Formosa sp. Hel1_33_131: one gene and its partner. The main gene of each other region encodes a partner of the protein of the gene in region 2 in a complex. Links are inferred from orthologs where the notes say so. Each region holds a gene or a part of one and is shown on either strand. Other genes may lie near its edges. The genes, in order: FORMB_RS03095 and pfkA.

Region 1 (8,533 bases), 1.6 Mb from region 2 along the record:
GATCAATCCTAAATTTCCTTCATTAATTAAATCGGGAAGCGTCAAACCTTGATTTTGATATTGCTTGGCAACCGATACAACGAAACGTAAGTTGGCTTTGGTTAATTTCTCCAAAGCAATTTGATCCCCCGCTTTAATACGCTGTGCCAATTCTACTTCTTCATCGGCTGTAATTAAATCAACTTTTCCAATTTCTTGAAGGTATTTATCTAGGGACGCAGTTTCTCTATTGGTAACCTGCTTGGTAATTTTTAGCTGTCTCATTTAAAAGGATTTGTTTTTAAATTGGTTAATGGGTGTATCATTAGGTTATACGTGCATTAGAGACTAAATGTTACAAAAAAAACCGTTTTTAAATTAAAAACGGTTTTTTGATTTGATTAAGTTAAAACTTAATGTGTATTAGCGTCTGTTATCACGTCCGCGATTGTCACGTCCACCAGAACGTTTATCATCTCTTGGTGGTCTTGCAACATACCCTTCTGGTTTTTCTAACAAAGCTTTACGCGATACTTTTTCTTTTCGTGTTCTTGGATCTTGTCCAAAATACTTCACATCAAAAATATCACCCATATTCACAACATCAGATACGTTTTCAGTACGTTCCCATGCCAACTCACTTACGTGAAGTAACACTTCGTTTCCTGGTGCATCCATATATTCTACAACCGCTCCAAAGTCAAGCATTTTAATCACTTTAACTTGGTACGATTCTCCTACAGTTGGTTTGAACATCAAGGAATCAATTTTTGTTAAAACAGCATCAATACCATCTTGATCTGTTCCAAGAATTTCAACAATTCCTTCTTCTGTTACAGGATCTTCATTGATTACAATGGTAGTTCCTGTTGTTTTTTGAAGTTCTTGTATTACTTTTCCACCAGGTCCAATAAGTGCTCCAATAAATTCATTTGGAATCACTCTTGTTACCATTTTTGGAGAGTGTGGTTTCACATCTTCCGCTGGAGTAGCAATTGTTTCTGTTATTTTATCAAGAATATGTAAACGACCTGCACGTGCTTGTTTCAAAGCATTTACAAGAATTTCGTAAGGCAATCCTTTGATTTTAATATCCATTTGACAGGCTGTAATTCCTTCGGAAGTACCAGTCACTTTAAAATCCATATCTCCTAAGTGATCTTCATCCCCTAAAATATCAGATAATACAGCATAGCGGTCGCCGTCAGAAATTAATCCCATCGCGATTCCAGATACTGGTCTTGCAATTTTAACCCCTGCATCCATCAATGCCATTGTACCTGCACAAACAGTTGCCATAGAAGACGATCCGTTTGATTCTAATACTTCAGAAACCACACGAACGGTATAAGGACAATCCGCAGGGATCATTCCTTTTAAGCCTCTTTGTGCAAGATTTCCATGTCCTACTTCACGACGCGAAGTTCCTCTTAAAGGTCTTGCTTCACCCGTACAGAAAGGAGGGAAGTTGTAGTGTAAATAAAAATTCTCTTCACCTTCATAAGAAGGCATATCAATTTTGTTTGAATCTCTGGAAGTTCCAAGAGTTACTGTTGCTAATGCTTGCGTTTCTCCACGTGTGAAGATTGCAGAACCGTGTGTAGAAGGTAAGTAATCGATCTCACACCAAATTGGTCTAATTTCATCTGTTTGACGTCCATCCAAACGAACACCTTCACTCAGTGTTAATTCACGTACGGCTTCTTTTTCAGCTTTACTGTAGTATCCGCTAACCAAGTGACCAAATTCTTCATTTTCTTCTTCAGTAAAAGAAGCTTTCACATCTTCTTTAACTTCAGCAAATGCAGTGCTACGTTCTGCTTTTGAAGTTCCTTTTTTAGCAATCGCATAACATTTGTCATACGCTAAAGCATGAATACGTTGCTCTAAGTCTTCATTGACTTCAGCAGTATCATATTCACGAACTTCTTTCTTTCCAAATGCTTCAGCAAGACGTACTTGCGCAGCAACTTGAATCTTAATAGCTTCATGTGCAAACTTAATAGCGTCTGCCATTTCTTCTTCAGAAACTTCATCCATTTCACCTTCTACCATCATCACAGAATCTGCAGAGGCACCGATCATCATTTCAAGATCAGAATCTACCAATTGTGCACGGCTTGGGTTGATTACGAATTCACCATTTACACGAGCAACACGTACTTCAGAAATTGGACATTCGAATGGGAAATCACTTAATTGAATGGCTGCAGATGCCGCTAAACCTGCAAGAGCATCGGGCATCACATCTTCGTCATGAGACATCAACTGAATCATTACTTGTGTTTCTGCGTGGTAATCTTTAGGGAATAATGGACGTAATACACGATCCACTAAACGCATCGTTAAAACTTCTCCATCACTAGGGCGTGCTTCTCTTTTGAAGAATCCACCTGGATAACGACCTGCTGCTGCAAATTTTTCGCGATAATCTACCGTTAAAGGTAAAAAGTTGACATCCGATTGTTTGTAGTTTGAGACCACAGTACATAACAACATGGCTTTCCCCATTTGTACGACTACGGATCCGTGGGCTTGCTTTGCGAGCTTGCCCGTTTCGATAGAGATTTCTCTTCCATCGCCGAGGTCAATGACCTCTTTAAATACTTTTGGTATCATAATTTTTTGTTCTAATTAAACATTGGTGTTGTGTTGTTGTCGTTGTGTGGTGTGACCAATGAAAAACTCTAATTAGCTTCTTCTATTATTTATGAACTATAAAAGTGTTAAAACTTAAAAAACCACGCATAAAGCGTGGTTTGTAATCTTATTTTCTTAATCCTAATTCTTTGACGATCGCACGATATCTCAAGATATCTGACTTCATTAAGTAGTCTAATAATGAGCGACGTTTTCCAACTAGTTTAACTAATGAGCGTTCTGTGTTGTAATCTTTACGATTTTGTTTTAAATGCTCAGTTAAGTGATTGATTCTTTCTGTGAATAGTGCAATTTGTCCTTCTGAAGATCCCGTGTCTTTGGCATCTTTTCCGTGTTTTTTAAAGAGTTTCTCTTTAGCTTCTTTCGTTAAATACATTCCAATATTATTTAAATAATTTTTATGCGTTAACTACGTCTATCGTAATTAAGTTGCAAATATAGTGATTTTCGCTTATTTAAGCCTTGTCGTTTTATTTTTTATTTCGGTGCATCAATGGACTTTAGTTAGTGACTTTAATCCAAAAAAAACGAACCCAAAGGCTCGTTTTTTATGCTTGTGATAAAACGTCTAATTACAAGACATCAATAGTGGTCGTCACATCTAGAGATATGAAAACATCAAATTGTACGGGTGTACTTGTCACAGTACCGCTTACCGTTGCTGAAATTTGAGTCGCGTTTTTTAAATCGTTTGCAATTGCATTTAGTTCTGAAGAACTTCCAATAGAGTAAATAGTCGTACTGTCTTCAAGGGTGATGTCAGCAACTGCAATTACAGTATCGCCAAAGCTTATAGAAGCTTCTGTCGCAATCGCACCTTCTACGCCTGTGAAATTAATAACTTTAAACGTTAAAGAGTTAAGCTTAACATCTTGAATCAAATCTAAATTTGATTGAATTTCATCATTTGTTGCTAGGTTGATTGTTGAGGACTGCGACCAAGTTTGAGCAGCTCCAGCGGAATCTTCAACAACATTCACATTAACAGCTGTGGAAAAATCTTGGGTAATATCAAACTCTGTTAATTCATCTAATTTGTTGCAAGAGAAAATTGTAATCATTGCAAGCAGTAACATACTAATTTTTGTAAAAGTTTTCATCGTATTGGTTATTTTGGTTAATAATATTTAAAGTAATGATGCAACAAAGGTATTATAATTATTGCATCTATGATTTTTATACTTTGTTTACTTAAGCTCTAAGGGGTTGATTTGAAATTAAATCAATGTACTGGTTCACTTTATTTTTTAGTTCACTACGCGGAGTGATGAAATCTAAAAATCCATGTTCCTTTACAAATTCGGCCGTTTGAAATCCATCTGGCAATTCTTTACCAGTAGTGTCTCTAACCACACGAGGGCCTGCAAAACCAATGAGCGCTCCAGGTTCGCTAATATTAATATCGCCTAACATTGCAAATGAAGCCGTCGTTCCACCAGTAGTGGGGTCGGTACATAGAGAAATATAAGGAATATTCGCATCGGCGAGTTGTGCGAGTTTCGCAGAAGTTTTAGCCAGTTGCATTAACGATAAAGCAGCTTCCATCATTCGAGCACCTCCAGATTTAGAAATAATCATGAAAGGTAAATTGTTGTGAAGCGCATGATCCGCAGCACGAGCAATTTTTTCTCCAACAACAGATCCCATTGAGCCTCCAATAAAACTAAAGTCCATACAAGCGATGACCAGCTCTTTCCCTTTGGATTTTCCAACAGCCGTTCGTACAGCATCTTTAAGGTTTGTTTTTGCTTGCGCAGCCTTCAGGCGATCTGTATAAGCCTTGTTATCTACAAACTTTAAAGGGTCTTTGGAAGTAATATTCGGATCCAACTCTTTGAATGTATTATCATCAAAAAGCATCTCAAAGTATTCATTACTTCCTATGCGTACGTGGTAACCATCTTCTGGACTGATGTAGAAATTTCTTTCTAATTCGTCCGTCTCAATGACTTTACCAGTAGGGGATTTGTACCAAAGCCCTTTGGGTGTGTCACGTTTTGCCTCTGTAGGTGTTTGAATTCCTTTGTCTTTTCTTTTGAACCAAGCCATATATTAGTGTCTAAACGGTAAAATTAAAGTACAAAACTACACAAATTTTATAATGTATCGACATTATTTAAATCCTCAAATGCTTTTTTAAGTCTAGCGATGAATGCTTTTTCACCTTCACGTAACCAACGTCTCGGGTCATAATATTTTTTATTTGGAACATCACTACCGTCAGGATTTCCGATTTGTGCTGCTAAATAAGCTTCGTTTGCTTTGAAATCGTCACGAATTCCAGTCATAAATGCGTATTGCATATCTGTATCGATATTCATTTTGATCACACCATACGAAATTCCTTCTCTGATTTCTTCGACAGTTGATCCAGATCCACCATGAAATACGAAGTCAATATGGTTTTCTGAAACACCATACTTTTCAGTAATGTGCTCTTGAGAATTCTTAAGAATTTTCGGAGTTAATTTTACATTACCGGGCTTGTACACACCGTGCACATTTCCAAAAGCAGCCGCAATCGTAAACTGATCACTCACTTTACTAAGCTCTTCATAAGCATAAGCAACTTCTTCGGGTTGAGTATATAATTTTGAAACATCAACATCACTGTTGTCAACTCCATCCTCTTCACCACCTGTAATTCCTAATTCAATTTCAAGTGTCATCCCCATTTTGGACATGCGCTCTAAATAAGTTTTACAGATTTCGATATTTTCTTCAATCGGCTCTTCAGATAAATCAATCATGTGAGAGCTGTATAATGATTTGCCAGTTTGTGCAAAATGAACTTCACTCGCATCTAATAAACCATCAATCCAAGGTAATAATTTTTTCGAACAGTGATCCGTGTGTAAAATGACAGGAACGCCATAAGCTAACGCCATTTCATGGATGTGTTTAGCACCTGCAATGGATCCTGCAATTGCTGCTTTTTGACCTTCGTTAGAAAGACCTTTTCCGGCATTAAATTGTCCACCGCCATTAGAAAACTGAATAATTACGGGAGCATTTAATTCTTTTGCAGTTTCAAGAACACCGTTAATTGTGTTTGAGCCAATAACATTCACCGCTGGAAGGGCGAATCCTTTTTCTTTAGCAAGTTTAAAAATCTCTTGAACTTCGCGTCCTGTAGCAACGCCTGGTTTAATGTTGTGACTCATTTTGATTGTTTTTGTTGTAGCCGTAAAAGTAGTGATTTTAAATAATTTCGGAAAGTTTATTGGATGTGATTAGCCGATTATTATACGAAAACGATATAGCTAATCTGGAATTTCTAAAACGGATAATTGATCCCAATGTTGTAAACGGCATTGCTAAAATTGAAGTTATTTAACCAACGATTTTGATCTCCAAAAGTAGGTTCATAGGCTTTAAAGCCGGTATCAAACCTTAGTATGAAAAAACTAAAATCGTAACGCAATCCGATTCCTGCACCTATCGCAATATCTTCTAAAGATTTAAGGTTGTCAAAAGTAGCCTTGGTGTCTGTGACATCATCTAAGACATTCCAAATGTTTCCAGCATCCATAAAAAAGGCACCATTCAGATTTCCAAATAAGTTGTAACGGTACTCCAAGCTAAAAGCAAGTTTCATATTTGCTTCGTTAAACTCATTGTTATTGTCAGAACTTCCAGGGCCCAAATTATAAGCCGTCCATGCTCTGTTGTCGTTGGAACCTCCTGCAAAAAAACTTTTAGAAAACGGGATGCTTGTCGCATTTCCTAAGGGGATTGCGATTCCAAAAAAGCTGCGTAAAGCCAACACATTACTACGGCCTAAATCCCAAAGTTTAATATGGTCTATTTCGGATTTAATATACTGAGAAAAAGGAACACCACTTACTTTATATGCACCTTCCGAATTGTTTTCAAGATTCAATAATTTTGATGCGGTATAAAGCAAATTTCCAGCGAGTTCAAATTTTACTCTAAAAATTGAGAAATCAGTATCGAAAGGGTTTTCTCGGCTGTTTCGAACATAATTAAAATTACTTGCCAGAATAAAGTTGTCTTGAACCAATCGGCTTTTTCGTTCCTGAATGTTCCGAACCGTTTGATATTCATTAGGGTTGGAGGTTTTATATGCAAGATCAGAATTCACTAAATTGATAAATTCATCCGCGCGCGATTCAATTAAAGATTGTTGTCCATTGCTGTTAGTACTCAAAAATTCGTTTGGGGTTGTATAGGATTCAAGAGCAATGGATTGAAGCCGATTGAAGGAGTTTTGATACACGCTAAAATAGTTGGTTGGATTCAGGTTTCTCACGTATTGTAAGTTGACTAAATCAAGTGTGTTTGTGACTTTTTCCGACGGAAACCACTTATAACTAAAAACACTATTAAAAGTTTGTTTGTCCAAACCAATATTTGTTTGTCCTGTAAATCCTGTACTAATTTGTGTACTAGGAGACATATATTTTGGAATAATTTTGTCGGTATTCAGCGGAAAAAACAAACGAGGAATATTTATTTTGATGTCAGCTCCAAGCTCATTTATATCAAAAAAACCATCCTCTGCACTTGCACCATCTTTTGATGCTCCAATAGCTCCCAATGCCGAAATTTGAAGGGTTTCTGCTCCTTTAAAAATATTGCGAATGACAACGCCCGTCGTAAAGGATAGTCCTACTTTTTGTATGTTACTTTGTGAAACACTCACATCAAACCCTAAACCGTACTTTTCCTTTGGGGTTAAATAAATATTAGCAGTCAGCGTGGTATCTTGTGGGTTTTCTACATATTCAATGTTAGGGTATTTAAACGTTCTTAGTTCGTTCAGGTAGCGATAGGTGCGTGCGCGGTCCAAGTCTTTAAACACACTCCCTTTTGTGATCAGTACGGCATCGGTTAACGCTTCAGGTTTGTACTTTAATTTTTTATAAGCATACACATTATAGTTGTTGTAACTTACAGAATCTGAAACAGTTTTTGAACGGTTTTCAAAAGTAGCATCCGTATAAATATTCACAGCTTTAATTCGGTAGGTTTGAAACGGCACACGTACAATGGAATCGTCATTTCGAATAATCCGATCCTGAATTTTCATCTTAACATTTACCTTATTTTTTATTCCAATCGTGTCATTTTCGTAGCGGATATATTCTTCTGCAAAATGGTAAGCTCCTGAGTTTCTAAATGCCGTGGTCAGACGGCTTCGTTCGTTGTCAAAATTTGATATTTTAAATTGCTCACCTGTTTTTAGATAAGAACCTGATTTTAAATTCGCATATAAAGTATCGATTACTGGGGAGTCAATCCGTTCCGAAATTTCTCCAATTTCATAAGGGGTTCCAGTCTCGATCTCAAACCTTAATGCAGCTCTTTTTAATCCGACAGTATCCACTTTGAAATCAACAGTTCTGTCAAACCACCCATTTGCAAAATAATAGCGTTCTAAGTTTAGTTTCGTTTTATTTATTTTTAAAGAATCTAAAAGTATAGGTGCTTCCCCCGTATTTTTCAACCATCGATTTAACCCTAGCGATGAGGTTTTTAACTGATTGAGTTGTTTTTCTGAAAGTTTAGAAATTAAACGTTGTTTTCGTTTGGGATTTTTTTGAAGCCAAGCCTCAAAGAGCGAATCTTTGTGGGGGCGTGCTAAATTATAAATATGCAATCGCAAGGGAATTCCAAGCAGTGCAGCATTCTTTTTCTGAAAAGATAAATTGTTGAGTTCCTCTGATTTTTTCTTCTGACCGTTGATGTAGAAACTGTTTTCAGTCAACAAATAATCGGTAGCCTCAACCCGTTTTACAACATTACATGCCGTAAAAAAACAAGTCATTACAAATACAACGATTATTTTTATCAGAGTTTTCTTCAACAATCAATAAATAAAATTTAGCTTTACTGTCTAAATTAATAATAATCAAAAGTACGTTTTTTA
Region 2 (10,862 bases):
GCATCAGAATTTAGTTTGATTAATGTAACCTTAAATGATACGCTCTATGTTAAATCGGAGTTTAAAGGCGGTAAAAATTCGTTAGATGCCTTTGATCTAAATCTGTACTACACCATTGATGAAAACAATAAATCGGTTGTTGGTCTCAAGAAGTCGAATGCTAATTTTAAAAAGACCCCGTGGCTCATAAATGGGGCGCAAAACAAGCAAAACAAAATTATATTTGACAGATCTTTTGAGGAGATTATTGTCGATAACATAAACATGTCTTACGACAATGAAGACATTCTTTTAAATGCTGCTATTCAGGGGAGTCAAAATAAGGATATCAATCTTGATTTCACGAATGTTGATTTAGCCAAAGTAACCCCTACAATCAAAAATTTAAAACTCGGGGGTAATCTGAATGGGCAATTAAACATAAGCCAACTAGAAAGCGTCTATCTACCAAAATCTAGTTTGACTATTGATAATTTGGAAGTTAATGAATTTAATTTAGGATCCTTCAAAGCGGACATTCAAGGCAATCAATCGTTGACCAATTATGATGTCAATGTATCTTTAAAAGAGGGCGATTTGGAATCGTTATCAGTCGTTGGTTCTTTGGATGTGTCTGGAGAAAATTCAGAGCTCAATCTAGACATCTACTTTAATAAATTTATTTTAAATCCCTTAAACCCTTTTGGAGATGGGGTGATTACTAAAATTCGTGGCGACGTTTCGGGAATTGCAAACGTTAGTGGTCGTCTAGAAAAACCTCAAATTGAAGGGGTCTTAAGACTCAATAATGGAGGACTAGCGATTCCATATCTGAATGTAGATTATGGCTTTCAAAATAATACAATTGTTAATTTAAAGGAGCAACGTTTTATTTTTGATAAAGCGTTAATGCTCGATGTCGACTATGAATCTCAAGCGTCTCTAAATGGAAGCATCAGTCATATTAATTTTTCAAATTGGGCTTTAGATCTTCATATAGATTCGGACCGTTTATTGGTGCTAAACACGGATTTACAAGACGAATCGATCTATTATGGAACTGCTTTTGTAGATGGAACGATTGATGTTTCAGGTCCTACAGACCAATTATTTATTGAAGCGAATGTGACTACATCTGAAGGAACGATCTTTAAAATCCCTTTAAGTGACAATGAAATTTTAGCAGAAAAATCCTACATTCATTTTTTGAGTCCTGAGGAAAAATCGAATCAAAACAGTGGTCAAGCCTTAGTAGTGGATGATATTTCGGGAGTTGAGATGGAGTTTAATATGGATATAAACGATAATGCCGAAATTGAAATTGTACTCGATAAAGAAACGGGAAGTTCCATTATGGGGCGTGGAAATGGAAGTATGTTGGCACAAATAAATACGAAAGGGAAGTTTCAAATGTTTGGAGATTTTATTGTGCTCTCAGGGATTTATAACTTCGCATTTGGGCAAATTATACAAAAACAATTCAAAGTGGTGAAAGATGGTACACTTGCTTGGAATGGGAACCCTCTGAGTGCCGAAATAAATATCAAAGCCCTTTACGATGGCATTAGCGTCAATCCTTCCACATTATTAGATAACCCAATTAATCAAAGCATTCCAACAGAGGTTGAAATTCATTTAACAGGAGAATTAGAGCAACCCGATTTAAACTTTGACATACGATTTCCAAATATCAATTCCACTTTAAATAGTGAGTTAGCCGATCGATTACGCGATAAAGATAAACGTGAATTCCAGGCTTTATCGCTATTGGCAACGGGGTCTTTTAGAAGCGAACTGACTTTGGATTCACAAGATGCTTTTGGGCTCGTTTCAGATGGTGTGACCAATATGTTGAACGATTTGTTTTCGGATGATGATAATAAAGTCAAATTAGGAATTGATGTCGATTTAGGGGAAACCACTCCTGAGTATGAAACCGACAGTCGGGTAGGGGTCACAATCTCTACAAAGTTGAGTGATAATATACTTATCAACGGAAAGGTTGGAGTGCCCGTTGGTGGTGTGAGTGAAACCACGGTGGCAGGTGATTTTGAGGTAGAAGTTTTACTGAATGAAGATCGTACACTGTCTCTTAAATTTTTCAATAGAGAAAACAGCATTCAAAATTTTGGAGAACAAATTGGATATACCCAAGGGGTTGGTATTTCTTATAATATTGAATTTGATACCCTAAGGGAATTGTTTGAGGAATTGTTTAAAAATAAAAATAAACAATCCAAACCCGAAAATATCATAGAAGAGCCTGATTCAGGACTTCCTAATTATATCGATTTCAAGTAAATCAGCCCATCAAAACCTACTAATAATTAATTTTTTGGCTTTAAAATCAAATAGTTATTAACGAAAACGTTTGAATTTAAAGAAGAAAAGAAAATTGACTCCTACTTACGTTTTTTTAACTTATAAGTTTATTAATTTTACAACATAAACCATTACAACTATGGAAAATCAGATAAAAAAAATTGGTGTATTAACTTCCGGAGGCGATGCCCCTGGGATGAATGCAGCCATACGATCTGTTGCACGTGCCTGTGCCTATCACAACATTGAATGTGTTGGGATTTACAGAGGCTATGAAGGAATGATAGAAGGTGACTTTAAATCTTTAAATGCACGAAGTGTAAACCATATCATTAACAAAGGAGGTACTTTTTTAAAGTCTGCGCGTTCTGAAGAATTCAGAACAAAAGAAGGCCGTAAAAAGGCGTATGACCAACTTCAAAAAGAACAAATTGATGCCTTGGTATTAATTGGTGGAGATGGAACGTTTACGGGTGGTATGATTTTTAATGAAGAATTCAACTTCCCTATTATAGGGATTCCGGGTACTATTGATAACGATATTGTTGGAACCAACTATACACTAGGATACGATACAGCACTTAATACTGCGGTAGAAGCAATTGATAAAATTCGAGACACTGCCAGTTCGCATAGACGCTTGTTTTTTGTGGAGGTTATGGGGCGCGATGTGGGTCATATTGCTTTAAATGCAGGAGTTGGTTCTGGAGCCGAAGAAATTTTGGTCCCTGAGGAAGATTTAGGACTGGATCGTCTTTTAGAATCTTTAGAAAAAAGTAGACATACAGGGAAATCGTCTAGTATAGTTGTGGTTGCTGAAGGAGATAAAACAGGTAAAAATGTTTTTGAACTAAGAGATTATGTTGAAGAAAATTTAGAAGGTTACGACGTTCGTGTGTCTGTTTTAGGGCACATGCAACGTGGAGGGTCACCATCCTGTTTCGATAGAGTATTGGCCTGTAGAATGGGCGTCAAAGCCGTGGAGTCTTTATTGGAAGGTAAATTCAATTACATGGTTGGGACTGTCAACAATAAATTAGAATTATATCCTATTGACAAAGCAGTCAAAGGACATTCAACAATAGATGCTGAGCTTTTAAGAGTTTCAGATATCATGAGTATTTAATAACGAATTAATTAAAATAGAAATAAAATGTCAAAAGTAAAAATTGGAATTAATGGATTTGGTAGAATAGGAAGAATTGCTTTTCGTATTGCTGCAGGTAGATCTGACGTACAAGTCGTTGGAATTAATGATTTGTTAGATGTAGAGCATTTAGCATATCTTCTTAAGTACGATTCTGTACACGGTCAGTTTCAGGGAACCATTGAAGTGAAGAATGGAAATTTGGTAGTCAACGGGAATGAAATTCGTGTCTCTGCTGAACGCAATCCAGAAGATTTAAAATGGGATGCTGTGCAAGCAGACGTTGTTTTAGACTGTACTGGGATTTTCACAAACTTAGAAGGTGCTCAAAAGCATATTACTGCTGGCGCTAAAAAAGTGGCTATTTCTGCACCATCTGCAGATGCACCAATGTTTGTAATGGGTGTCAACCACAAAGAAATTACAGCAGATCATACGATCGTTTCAAACGCATCATGTACAACCAACTGTTTAGCACCACTTGCTAAAGTGATCAATGATAACTTTGGAATTGTAGAAGGATTGATGACCACTGTTCACGCAGCAACGGCGACTCAATTTACAGTAGATGGCCCGTCTAGAAAAGATTATAGACTTGGACGTGCTTCATTAAACAATATTGTACCAGCTTCTACAGGAGCTGCAAAAGCAGTTGGAAAAGTGATTCCAGAATTAAACGGTAAATTAACAGGAATGGCTTTTAGAGTTCCAACGGTAGATGTATCGGTTGTTGATTTAACATGTCGTTTAGAAAAAGGTGCTTCTTTTGAAGACGTGAAAGCAGCGATCAAGCATGCTTCAGAAAACGAATTAAATGGAATCTTAGGATACACTGAAGAAGGTGTAGTATCTCAAGATTTTGTATCGGAAACAAAGACAAGTACATTTGATGCCAATGCAAGTATGGGATTGAATGACAACTTCGTTAAATTGATCTCTTGGTACGATAATGAATATGGTTACTCTGCTAAACTAGTAGATTTAGCACATTATATTAGCGTACTATAATTTACATAATTTCTAAAAAAGAGGATGTCCGAAGAGTAGGAAATCTGTCATTCTGAACCTGCCTGACGGTAGGCAGTTTTATTTCAGAATCTGAAACAAGTTCAGATTGACAAAACAAAGTCTTTTTAGACATCCTCTTTTTTTTAATATTTAGAATATGATTTTTATAATAGACAGTGGTTCTACAAAATGTGATTGGATTGCAATAGACTCAGAAACTGGCGCCCCTCTTTTTGAAAAGCAACGTACCAAAGGTTTAAATCCAGCCATTATTTCTGATACAGATGCATTTAATGTCATCAAGGCAAACGCTATAATTTATGAAAATAAATTAAAAGTTTCTCACATCTATTTTTATGGCGCTGGCTGTGGTACTGAAAAACCAAGCAAGATGCTTAAAGATGTATTAGAGTCTATTTTTTTAAATGCTGAAGTTGTGGTAGAAGAAGATACCTATGCCGCTATTTATGCAACTGTTGGTGTGGCACACCGTCCCGCAGTGGTTTGTATTTTAGGAACAGGTTCTAACTGCACCTATTACGATGGTGAAAAAGTTGATCAAAGAGTCACATCACTTGGATATTCAATAATGGACGATGCTTCGGGTAATTATTTTGGAAGAAAACTGTTAAGAGATTATTATTTTAATCACATGCCACACGATTTGAAGCTCGTCTTCAAAACACGTTACAATGTCAATGAAGATGTAATTAAAAATAACCTTTACAAAAAACCGAATCCTAATGCTTATTTAGCAACGTTTGCTGAATTTATGATTCTTAATAAAGAATCTGATTATATCCAAAAGGTTATCAAGCAAGGGCTTCGTGAATTTGTAGAAAACATGATTCTACAATACGCGGAAGAAATCAAAACAGTTCCTGTTCACTTTGCAGGTTCGATTGCTTATTTTACTAAAGACGAAATCAAAGCAGTGGCTCAAGAATACGGATTTACTGTCGGTAATTTTGAAAGACGTCCAATTGAAGGCTTGGTGAGTTACCATGCAGAAATTGCCAAAAGCTCTTAGGTAATTATTTTATAGCAATCACACTAATTTCTACATTCACAAACTTCGGTAAGTTTGCCACTTCCACAGTTTCTCTGGCAGGAGCAGTAGCCTCATTAAAATACTGTGCATAAACGGCATTTATCGCTCCGAAAGAATTCATATCAGATATAAATATAGACGCCTTAATGACATTTTCAAAAGTCATATTTGCGGCTTCCAAAACTGCTTTTAGGTTTTTCATAACCTGCGTGGTTTCTACCTCAATTGAATCCATTACCAATTCTCCCGTTTCTGGATGCAATGCAATTTGCCCTGAAGTATATAAAGTGTTCCCCACTAAAACAGCTTGACTGTAAGGGCCAATAGGCTGCGGTGCTTTGTCTGTAGTTATAATCGTTTTCATGTGTCTTTATTTACAATTGCTTATCAGGTTGTTTTCGCTTTTCGTATTTGATATCTTTCAATATGCTGGATCTAATTCCAATAAAGAAATTCCAAGAACTTCGATTGCTAAATGGAATCCAAGAAAAATTCATTCGCCAGCTTTCTAAATCCCGTTCAAAACGCAACTGTGTATATGTAAAACCTTTATCCTTAAGGTCATATCCAGAAGACGCTCCGATACTCCATCGTGGCGACAGTTCTATATCTCCTGAAAACATCAACGAATGCGATGAAATCTCACTCTGACGCCTCGTATTGCTGTAGTTAACAGCATAGGCAAGTCGTAAACTCCAAGGGAGTTTGTAATTGTAAAGATCCGTTGGTCCTACCTCTTCGGAGGTATCCCTGTTATTTATCTGTTGGGCTGCAAAATCTTGCGATTTACCAAACATATCATCCGCACGTCCGCCACTTCGAATAGATTCATCTCTAGCTGCCGCATCATTGTTGGAATCATCTCCTTCAAAAGAATCACTAGACAAACTATAGCTCATGGTCATGTTTGCACTGGATAAGCGGAATAAACTACCACCGTTGTTAATATTGAACGTGTTGATTTTAGTGTTGTTATTATCTAAGGCATACGGATCTAAAGTTGCTCCAAAATTCAAACTCAATTTATTATCCAATAGCTGTGTTCCCCCCGAGACCCTTACAGGGCTCCAGTTCAATGAGTCGCCTGCAACATTATAATTTGTAGAGAAATTTAAGGAATTCAATAAAAACACCTTTTTTGCATCTGTGGCAGTCGTATCCCTGTCACGAACCTTTGCTTCCAAATTATTATTAAGTGATAACCCAACCGAGCTGGAAAAAACTTTCCCAGGCGTTCCACCTAGGGAACCTTCAAAACGTGTGTAATCGACTTGATCAGTCGTCACACCATCGGCACTTATGACTTCATAAGTTTCGTAATATTGATCAAATGCGGGATTGATATTATAGCTAATTGAAGGCCGCATCACATGTCGTATGGCCTGTATTTTTTTATCTTTTCCAAAATCAAACATTCCATAAACGGTGGTTCCTATACTAGTGCTAAAATTATACGTTCTGAAAGCATCAAACCCTTTTAAGGGAGTTGTGACCACTTCCTCGGTTTCTGTATCATACGATTTATTGATTGTATTGAAGGTCCAGTTTTCTTTGTAATTAGTGCTGGCGCTCATACTAAAATGTTTAAAAACTTTAAAATTTGTACTCAAAGGAATAGAATGTTGAAACCCTGCTTTGGCTTCGTCAAACATTGCTCCTGTTAAAAATAAAGAATCTGTCGTTTGAATACTATTTTCTCCACGCACACTGTATTGTAAATTAATATTATGAATCGCCCCTTTTTTACTCCCAGTTTTTGGTGCAAAGGGGTAAATTCTGTCGATACTTCCTTGAAATGTTGGCAAGGTCATATTGATGACTTTCGTATTTGTGTTTTGAGAGTGGGTTGCGGACAAGCTTATATTTACTTGTGGTTCTCCTTGAAATGTTTTGGAATAGGAAACAGAGGACGACAAAGAGTTATTTAAAAAATTTGAAGAATTGAGCTGATTTACAGATTCTTGAAAATAGGTACTAGAACCTAAGTTTACAGAAGCCGAAAACCGTGAATTTGGACTTGACTTTGAATCTTGACTTTGATTCCATCGTAAATTATAGATGGTGCTTTTTGAGTAATCAGGAAATCCTCGTTCGCTATTTATAAGATTTTCATACCGAAAACTTAGAGAACCTCTAAATTTATAACGCACGGCATAATTACTTTCAAGGCGAATTCCGTAACTCCCATTCGTATAGTAATCTCCAAGTGCTGCAAGGTCAAAATAATCACTGATCGCAAAATAATACCCTCCATTTTGAAGGAAATAACCACGATCGCTTTGCTCTCCAAATGAAGGAAATAACACCCCCGAAGTTCGTGTTTGAGACAGTGGGAAAAAAGCAAACGGCAATCCAATAGGAGTGGGGACATCTGCAATAAATAGATTGGTAAGTCCTGTAACTACTTTTTTACCAGGCACAATTTTCGCTTTTCGCAATAAAAAATAATATTCTGGATTCTCTTCGTTTTCTGAAGTGGTGAATTTAGCACGCTTTACAAAATAGACAGAGTCATTTTCTTTTTTGGTCAAATTGGAAATAATACGTCCGCCTTGTTGTTCTGTTTTTGAATTCCAAATCAGTGCTTTTTTTGTTTTCATATTAAAAGCAATTGAATCGGGTTCCACAACATCACTCCCTTGTTTAAATACAGGATGTTGGCTATAATTCCCCATCGAATCTTTTAAACGTCCAGCATACACAATGTCTTTTCCGTAATCAATAACAATCACTCCCGCTTTGATATCCATGTCTTTATATTGGATTTCAGCTTCGTTGTAAAGGTATATTTGTTGTGTTTTTTGATTGACAGAAGTATAGTCTTTGGCTTTATAGGTGACAATCGCTTCCAATAATTTCTTTGGTTTTGAGAGACTGTCATTGACAATAGAATCTGTTTCGATACGTTTTACTTCCTGAGTAGGAATCGAATCGTTTTTCACTTCCAACTCCTTAGAAGCAGGAATTTCAGTGGATGGTTTTGGGTTGGGAATATCCTGAGCCATGCCTACACTGTTAGTAAACACTGTAAAACTTAAAGAAAAAACTAGTTGAAAGAATCTTGTTTTCAATGCTTTTAAGAGTATTTTTGTATTATATGACTCGATTTTTGAAAAACCAAAGTTACGGATATTTTTTTTTGATTTTTATATTTTAACCATTCGATTCACAGGCAAATTAATCAACATGCATAAGCAAATAAAATTCTTTTTAGTATTCCTTTTATTTTTTGGAATATTCAAAGGGTACTCACAAACAAATAACAAACCCTTTATCGTTGTTTTAGACGCAGGCCACGGAGGTAAAGATCCGGGGAGACCCACTAAATTCGGGTATAAAGAAAAGGATATTGCTTTAAAAATTGTGTTAAAAATAGGTGAAAATTTAGAAAAATATAAAAACGTAAAAGTCATCTACACTCGAAAAACGGATGTCTTTATAGAATTAAGGCAACGCGCAAAGATTGCCAATAAAGCCGATGCTGATTTATTTGTCTCCGTGCATTGCAACGCACACAACTCTCAGGCCTATGGTACCGAAACCTATGTTTTGGGACTTGGTAGAAGCGAATCTAACTTTAGAGTTGCCAAGGAAGAAAATGAAGTTATTTTCTACGAAGATGACTATGAAACAAACTATGAAGGTTTTGATCCAAATTCCCCTGAAACCCTCATCGGGTTGACGCTTATGCAAGAAGATTATTTGGACCAAAGTATTCTGTTGGCTCGTAACATTCAAGACAACTTTACCAATAGATTAAAACGTAAAAACAGAGGCGTTAAACAAGCGGTTTTTTGGGTGTTACACAACACTTATATGCCAAGTGTTTTAATTGAAACAGGCTTTATAACTAATAGAAGTGAAGGAGATTATTTAAACTCTGTTGTAGGAAATAACAATATCTCAAAAAGCATATCGGATGCTATCGTAGATTATAAATCTAATTTAAATACAGCAATATCGGTAGAGGAGATGGTTGAACCTCCGTTGACAACAGATGTACCTGATAAAATTCCCACATCTATAGATACATCCATAATATTTAAAGTTCAAATTGCGGCGGGCTCTAAAAAATTAGTCACCAAATCATATAATTTTAAAGGATTAAACCCTATTTCAAGAACCAAGTCTAAAAAAGTTTACCGTTACTTTTACGGCAATACTTCAAGTTATGAGGAAGTTCTTATGTTAAAAAATGAAGCAATTACCAAAGGATATAAAAGTGCTTATGTTGTAGCCTATAAAAACGGTAAAAAGATAGCAGTTAAATCCGCCTTAAAATCTACGGAATAATAGACCCTATTATTTCAATATTATTCATAAATTTGTAAGAAGAAAAAACTATCATATTGAAATTATCTAAGGAAATTAAAACGGCTATTTTAGTCATCTCAGGAATATTACTTTTTGTATTTATTTTTTACTATTTAAAAGGTGAGAACATACTTGATAACTCTAAAAAAATCACTGCAATTTATGACAATGTTGAAGGACTGGCGCCATCTGCTGCGGTTACCATTAATGGTCATAAAATAGGGAAAGTGCAATCGATAGATTTTACAAACGATCGCTCTGGAAAATTAAACGTTAATATGCTTATTGACAGTGACTTCGAATTTTCAAAAAACAGTACAGCTCAACTTTACGAAGCGGGTCTTATTGGTGGGAAAGCCATTGCAATCATTCCTGCATTTGATGGGGCACCATCCATAGAATCTGGAGACATTCTAAATTCTGATGTAAAACCAGGACTCACGGATTTGGTCAATCAACGGTTGACACCATTGCAAGAAAAAATGGAAACCATGATGGTCAGTGCAGATTTATTATTGGTGAATCTCAACACACTTTTTGACACACAAACCAAAAATAACATAAAATCAAGCATCGCTGAACTAAGCACAACAATTGCCTCTTTCAAATCCACTTCTGAATCCTTGAACGGTTTAGTAGTTGATAATACATCAGCGATTGGAGAAACGATCACAAATTTCAATAAAATATCGGAGGATTTAACAACCCTAAGTACTTCATTGGCAGCGGCTGATTTAGACACCATCATGGTAAATTTAAAGTCTACGATTTCTAGTTTCGATCAATTATTGACAAGTATCGAAAATGGAGAAGGATCAGTTGGAAAGCTCATGAAAGATGATGCAGTCTATAACAACCTTGAAGGGGCGACCAAACAATTGGAAGAACTTTTAGAAGATATGAAGTTAAATCCGAAGCGTTATGTGCATTTTTCTCTATTTGGGAAAAAAGCCAAACAATACGATTCTGAAGGGAATGAAATAAAGACTAAAAAATAACAAAAATTAACCAAATGAATTTTTTGCCAAATATCATTTTTGC

The links.
Region 1: pfkA (region 2) and FORMB_RS03095 share a complex: the UniProt entries of both Bacillus subtilis proteins name them as parts of the possible RNA degradosome complex. The link is inferred for Formosa sp. Hel1_33_131 from one-to-one orthologs.

The regions. Positions count from the first base shown.
Region 1 is NZ_CP017260.1:693,089-701,621, reverse strand. Bases 1-2,997 are described here. They hold FORMB_RS03095 (polyribonucleotide nucleotidyltransferase), read right to left. Parts: upstream 2,599-2,997; coding sequence 403-2,598; downstream 1-402. Other genes in these bases: rpsO (30S ribosomal protein S15), read right to left, coding at 2,747-2,997; FORMB_RS03100 (sigma-70 family RNA polymerase sigma factor), read right to left, coding at 1-264. Also shown: more of rpsO, read right to left, coding at 2,998-3,016; FORMB_RS03085 (hypothetical protein), read right to left, coding at 3,213-3,740; accD (acetyl-CoA carboxylase, carboxyltransferase subunit beta), read right to left, coding at 3,832-4,689; fbaA (class II fructose-bisphosphate aldolase), read right to left, coding at 4,737-5,804; translocation and assembly module lipoprotein TamL, read right to left, coding at 5,918-8,431. UniProt on the Bacillus subtilis protein: Involved in mRNA degradation. Catalyzes the phosphorolysis of single-stranded polyribonucleotides processively in the 3'- to 5'-direction. Necessary for competence development in Bacillus subtilis.
Region 2 is NZ_CP017260.1:2,310,148-2,321,009, forward strand. Bases 1,582-4,433 are described here. They hold pfkA (6-phosphofructokinase), read left to right. Parts: upstream 1,582-2,440; coding sequence 2,441-3,427; downstream 3,428-4,433. Other genes in these bases: FORMB_RS10670 (translocation/assembly module TamB domain-containing protein), read left to right, coding at 1,582-2,280; gap (type I glyceraldehyde-3-phosphate dehydrogenase), read left to right, coding at 3,455-4,433. Also shown: more of FORMB_RS10670, read left to right, coding at 1-1,581; more of gap, read left to right, coding at 4,434-4,456; FORMB_RS10685 (N-acetylglucosamine kinase), read left to right, coding at 4,614-5,486; FORMB_RS10690 (RidA family protein), read right to left, coding at 5,491-5,871; FORMB_RS10695 (putative LPS assembly protein LptD), read right to left, coding at 5,882-8,512; FORMB_RS10700 (N-acetylmuramoyl-L-alanine amidase family protein), read left to right, coding at 8,694-9,800; FORMB_RS10705 (MlaD family protein), read left to right, coding at 9,857-10,819; FORMB_RS10710 ((Fe-S)-binding protein), read left to right, coding at 10,834-10,862. UniProt on the Bacillus subtilis protein: Catalyzes the phosphorylation of D-fructose 6-phosphate to fructose 1,6-bisphosphate by ATP, the first committing step of glycolysis.